Regions from separate parts of the Clostridium sp. CM037 genome, predicted to be linked through region 1. Evidence: riboswitches for the same ligand, from Rfam matches in the RefSeq annotation. Region 1 holds a riboswitch; the other holds the start of a gene.

Region 1 (3,125 bases):
TATGATTCAAAAATTAATTGAATCTTTTTTTGTCCTACACCATCAATCTCTTTTAATCTTTCAATTTCATTATCTAATATATTCATGGTGCTTTCACCAAAGTGCTGTACAATTTTTTTAGCAGTTATTGGTCCAATTCCTTGAATAACTCCTGAAGCTAAATATTTTTCTATACCTTCAAGTGAACTCGGTATTATTTCCTCACATTGTATTATTCTAAATTGCTTGCCAAATTGAGGATGAGTAACCCACTCCCCCGTTAATTTCAGGTTCTGCCCTTCACTTATATATGGCACAATGCCTACCACAGTTATCTGCTTTTTATTATCATTCAAATGAGCAATTATATATCCATTTTCTTCATTATGAAATACTACATCTTCGATTATCCCTTGTATTTCCGGCATAAAATCTCTCCTATTTATAAATTCATATAATAACATTAATAATAATATTATTAGCAATAATATTATTATTAATGTTATTATATCATATGTATTTTACATCTCTTATGTTCAGTATACCCCTATCTTAGGTTTTATCAAAATGCTACTTAATAATCACATGCACTAAAAAGAGATAACAATTAATAATTGTTATCCCTTTTTTTATATTATACGTATTTTTTTATTTCATCAACCTTGTTTAGTTTTTCCCATGAAAGATCTAAATCAATTCTTCCAAAATGTCCATAGGCAGCTACTTGTTTATAAACAGGTCTTCTTAGTTCTAATTCTCTTATAATTACAGCTGGCCTTAAATCAAATACTTTTTCAACTATTTGAACTATTTTATCATCGTCAATTTTTCCTGTTCCGAAAGTTTCAACCTCTATAGATACTGGTTTAGCTACACCTATAGCATAAGCTAACTGAATTTCCAATTTATCTGAAACTCCTGCAGCAACTAAATTTTTAGCAACCCATCTTGCAGCATATGCAGCGGATCTATCAACTTTTGTTGCATCCTTTCCTGAGAATGCTCCACCGCCATGTCTTCCATATCCACCATAAGTATCTACTATTATTTTTCTTCCTGTTAAACCAGAGTCTCCTTGCGGTCCTCCAATTACAAATCTGCCTGTAGGATTTATATAATATTTAGTACTTTCATCTAATAATCCACTTGGAACTACAGGTTTTATTACATGCTCTTTTAAATCATTTTCAATTTGATCATGAGTCGCTTCTTCTGCATGTTGAGTTGAAATAACAATAGTATCTATTCTTACTGGCTTATTATCTTCATACTCTACAGTAACTTGAGTCTTTCCGTCCGGTCTTAAGTAATCTAATGTGCCATTTTTTCTTACTTCGCTTAACTTTCTTGCTAATCTGTGAGCCATAGCAATTGGTAGTGGCATGTACTCTGGCGTCTCATTAGTTGCAAATCCAAACATCATGCCTTGATCACCAGCACCTATTGCGTCAACCTTATCAATCTCGCCTGCTTTAGATTCTAATGCCTCATCTACTCCCATAGCTATATCTGTTGATTGTTCATTAATAGACGTAAGTACAGCACATGTGCTAGCATCAAACCCGTATTTTGCTCTAGTATATCCTATGCCTTCAATGGTATTCCTGACAACCTTAGGAACATCTACATAACAACTAGTTGTTATCTCTCCCATTACTAAAACCATTCCTGTAGTAACCGCTGTTTCACAAGCAACTCTAGCATAAGGATCTTGTTCTAAAATAGCATCAAGTACGGCATCTGAAATTTGGTCACAAACTTTGTCTGGATGTCCTTCTGTAACAGATTCTGATGTAAATAATCTTTTCATTATAATTCTCCCTTCTACTCTCTAAAATTTCCTTATAAAAAAATAAAACCTCTTCCAAATATAAGAAGAGGTGATTTAATCATCTCCCTTATCTTGCAGATTATAACTGCAGGAATTGGCACCATGGTGCATTGCACCGGTTGCCGGGTTTCATAGGGCCTTTTTCCCTCCACCTCTCTTGATAAGAGTTATCAATTATTAACTTTTAATTATAATACCATATGCATTCTATAGTGTCAACAGAATCTAAACTCTGTAAAAAATAAAAAAAGACATCTATAGATGTCTTTTGGTGGAGGAGGACGGATTCGAACCATCGAAACATTACGTAACAGATTTACAGTCTGCCCCCTTTGGCCACTCGGGAACTCCTCCATATGTGGAGCTGGCAATAGGAATTGAACCTACAACCTGCTGATTACAAGTCAGCTGCTCTACCGTTGAGCCATGCCAGCATGCATTTTATTCTATTTTAAAAAGAGTATTATGGTGGGAACAACAGGGTTCGAACCTGTGACCCTCTGCTTGTAAGGCAGATGCTCTCCCAGCTGAGCTATGCTCCCATAATTTATTTAAACCATAATTTATTGTAAACCATTATAAATGGTGGAGGAGGACGGATTCGAACCATCGAAACATTACGTAACAGATTTACAGTCTGCCCCCTTTGGCCACTCGGGAACTCCTCCACTTATGGAGCTGGCAATAGGAATTGAACCTACAACCTGCTGATTACAAGTCAGCTGCTCTACCGTTGAGCCATGCCAGCATATTATGTTTTATTATTTTGCCGTTTTACCGTGTCGACAAGAATTATTATACAACTTTAATTAATTAATTTCAAGTCTATTATCCTTTAATAAACGACTTCTTCTCTCCATAACTATACTATTCGCATATTTGCTTAATATTAAGCATTGATACAACTTACTATTTTCCAAATAATTCATTATATTTTTTATTTGGTTTTCCTTCATATAGTTAATATACTTATATATCATTTTTTAATAAATCATTTTTTTATTCTTTATTATAATAATACACGGGATTTATTCATATAAATTATTCATAGGAAACTAATAATTTTTCCCCAGCGCAATACAAGGAGGTATATTTCTTGAGTAAAGCTAAAACCCATTATAAAGATCCTTTAGCATACTATACACTTTCTAATTTTCTAAAAGACTATATTGACAAAAATACTTTAGTTGTTTGCATAGGTACCGATAGATGTATAGGCGATTGTCTAGGTCCTTTAGTTGGTACACTTTTAAAAAATAGTTCCTTTCCATTACCTGTATATGGCACTATAGATAATCCAATTCATGCCTTAAAC
Region 2 (3,125 bases), 660 kb from region 1:
CTATTGTCAATAATATGCTTAATATTTTTTTCATTTTTAATTTCCTCCTCTTATTTTTCTTTTAATATTTTTATAATTCAATCATCTCCTGCTGAGCTGTATATTAACGACTTCAGAAGGAGATTTATACTCCCACTGAAGTTTTCTATTTGTTAGGTCAAGTAACTCCTACTTATAGAAGTGGGAGACTTTCCTTCTGAAATGTCGTTCAAAACTTATTTAATCATTTTTCTGTACAATATATTTCCTAAGGCTTGAATTACTTGCACAACTGCAATTAATATAATTACAGTGTATATCATGATATCTGACTTAAATCTATAGTAACCATATTTTACGGCTACATCTCCAAGTCCCCCTCCACCAATTGTCCCAGCCATAGCTGAGTAACCTATAATGTTTATTATTGTTAACGTAACTCCAAGAACTATAGACGGCATTGCCTCTTTTAACATAACCTTAAATATAATTTGATAGGTTTTTGCACCAAATGACTTAGCTGCTTCAACAATTCCATAATCCACTTCTAAAAGTGCAGATTCTATTATTCTTGCAGCAAAAGGTGCTGCACCAAGCGTTAGAGGAACTATAGCTGCATTAGTACCTATTGTTGTTCCAACTATAAGCTTAGTTAAAGGGAATATAGATATCATTAGTATAATAAACGGAAAAGACCTAAGTATATTTATTACTAAATTTAAGATTTTATAGATTAAAGTGTTTGGCCTTAGGCCTTTAGGACCAGTTATAATTAATCCTACTGCTGAAATAAACCCTAAAATAACTGTAAAAATTGTGGATAATGTTACCATATATATAGTTTCTTTTAGTGCAGGTAATAAAATGTCTTTAAATAGCATTTATACTCTCTCCCTTGTGCTTCTCAAGCTGCACAGAATAATTAATGAGCTCCCACTCTATAGATTTTTCATCTAAATAGTTTAATATCTTCTTCTTATTCTCTTTACTTGCATTTATTATGAGACTTCCCATTACGTTATCCCTAAATTTTTCAAGCCTGCCCCATACTATTGAAAAATCAATATTTAACTCCCTGGCAATTGATGTTATAAGGCAACTCAGGGTAATTTCCTTTGTAAAAAATATTTTAATGTTATATCCCGTGCTAGGCAGTAATTCTTCCTCTCCCATAAGTGTTTGCATTTCCTTTGTTGGCCTAATAAATAGTTCATCGGTAATGCCATGGCTTTTAATTTCCCCTCCTTCTAAAAGAATAAATTTATTACAAATTTCTTTTACCACTTCCATCTGATGGGTAACTACAATAATTGTTATATTAAATTTGTTATTGATAGCTCTTAAAAGCTCTAATATAGATTTTGTAGTTTTAGGATCTAGTGCAGAGGTAGCTTCATCACAAAGTAATATTTTCGGATTAAGTGAAAGCGCTCTTGCAATTCCAACTCTTTGCTTCTGCCCTCCGCTAAGTTGTTTTACATTGGTGTTTGCTTTATCCTTAAGTCCTACTAACTCTATTAAGCTATCTACTCTTTTTTTAATAAAATTTTTATCGTTTCCCCATATTTCTAGTGGAAATGCTATGTTTTGAAAAACATTTTTACTGTTAATAAGATTAAAACTTTGAAATATTATGCCTACATTTTTCCTAAACTCGCGAAGTTCTTTCAAACTTAGCTGTTTCACCCCTTTTCCCATTATATTAATGGTACCTGTATCATAGGTTTCAAGCCCATTAAAGCATCTAAGTAAAGTGGATTTACCAGCTCCACTGTGACCAATAACACCATAGATATCACCTTCCTCCACTGTAAATGAAACATCATTTAACACTTTAACCGCTGAAAAACTTTTACTTACACCTCGAACTTTAATCATGATATCCCTTCTCCTTTTCATTTTTTATAATTCATCTTTACCTTTTGATCCTTTCTTTAAACATCACTCTAAAAAAATAGAGGCCAAGAATAAACTTGGGCTCTACTTCCAAACTTATTCTTATCTTGCAGCAATGCTGCAGGAATTAACACCATGTATCATAATATGATACTGGTTGTCGGGGTTCATAGGGCCAGTCCCTCCACCTCTCTTGATAAGACACTATTAAATTTTATTTACATCTATTCAAAAAACAAAAACCTCTTTCATCATTATATAATGATGAAAGAGGTATAAAATTACAAAGACACCTCTCTCATCTTCCGCTAATTTACAATGAAATTAACGCAGGATTTAGCACCTATTCAGACAATAACGTCTGATGGTTGCCGAGATGTCATCGGGCCAGTCCCTCTATCTCTCTTGATGAGAATTAACTTATTTATTAAATTAGATTTATAATATCACTATATGAATGCTATGTAAAGAAGTTTTTATATACACCTTCTCCAAACATCATACAACTGTCTAATGATGTTTCATCATAATATATATTTTGTTCATACTTTATATATAACATAAATATTCATGTTACATTATTTATGTTATAATATATTGTAATAATTATATTGTTCTAGGAGGATACATTGTATGGCTAATGCTTGAAACGCCAATAAGAAATAATTAACATCAATTGAAATTATTTCCCATACCGCGGCGTTATTGACAAGATTGTAAAATAATTGTATTATACACACATAAACTAAGCACTTTTTTAATAGTATAAGAGAGACCCATAAGATCTCTTTTATGTGACCTAGTATTAGAAATTCAGTAATAACAATTGAATATAAGACTAAAAACAGGATAATACTTATGGCGACCAAGTAAGCCCCCCTTTACGTATGTATGAAGCATGGTCATTCAGGACTAACCCTGGACATTTTTTGTATAATAAAAAAAGGAGGAGATATTAATGGATGATAATAAAAATGTAGAACCCATAAAAACAGCACCAGTTAAAAAGAAACTTTGGAAAAAAATCGTTAAAGGTTTATTGATATTTTCTGCAATAATTTTCGTATCGGCTACGATAACTTTAGGATATGGTTATATTAAATATGGGGCTAAAATAGAGGCAACTATAAAGGATGCTAACAACATAGCACAAACCATAAATGAAACCTCCTTTAATACCCGAAAACCAACACAATTTTTTGATACTAATGGTAAATTATTAAAAGAATTTAAAACCAATACATATTATT

What was found. A riboswitch is a leader RNA that binds a small molecule or an ion and turns the genes downstream of it on or off. The one in region 1 is predicted to bind S-adenosylmethionine.
Region 2: linked by a shared signal. The riboswitch ahead of ACWJKP_RS02405 (methionine ABC transporter ATP-binding protein) and the one ahead of metK (methionine adenosyltransferase) in region 1 are both predicted to bind S-adenosylmethionine.

Annotation. Positions count from the first base shown of each region.
Region 1 covers NZ_CM143650.1:4,021,778-4,024,902, forward strand. Annotated here, with positions in the region: gene recD2 (SF1B family DNA helicase RecD2) at 1-407, opposite strand, end outside; gene metK (methionine adenosyltransferase) at 614-1,789, opposite strand; SAM riboswitch class I at 1,875-1,977, opposite strand; tRNA gene ACWJKP_RS19225 (tRNA-Tyr) at 2,080-2,164, opposite strand; tRNA gene ACWJKP_RS19230 (tRNA-Thr) at 2,170-2,244, opposite strand; tRNA gene ACWJKP_RS19235 (tRNA-Val) at 2,277-2,352, opposite strand; tRNA gene ACWJKP_RS19240 (tRNA-Tyr) at 2,394-2,478, opposite strand; tRNA gene ACWJKP_RS19245 (tRNA-Thr) at 2,484-2,558, opposite strand; gene yyaC (spore protease YyaC) at 2,907-3,125, shown strand, end outside.
Region 2 covers NZ_CM143650.1:453,892-457,016, reverse strand. Annotated here, with positions in the region: gene ACWJKP_RS02415 (MetQ/NlpA family ABC transporter substrate-binding protein) at 1-34, opposite strand, end outside; gene ACWJKP_RS02410 (methionine ABC transporter permease) at 216-860, opposite strand; gene ACWJKP_RS02405 (methionine ABC transporter ATP-binding protein) at 850-1,857, opposite strand; SAM riboswitch class I at 1,975-2,078, opposite strand; SAM riboswitch class I at 2,171-2,290, opposite strand; gene ACWJKP_RS02400 (transglycosylase domain-containing protein) at 2,834-3,125, shown strand, end outside.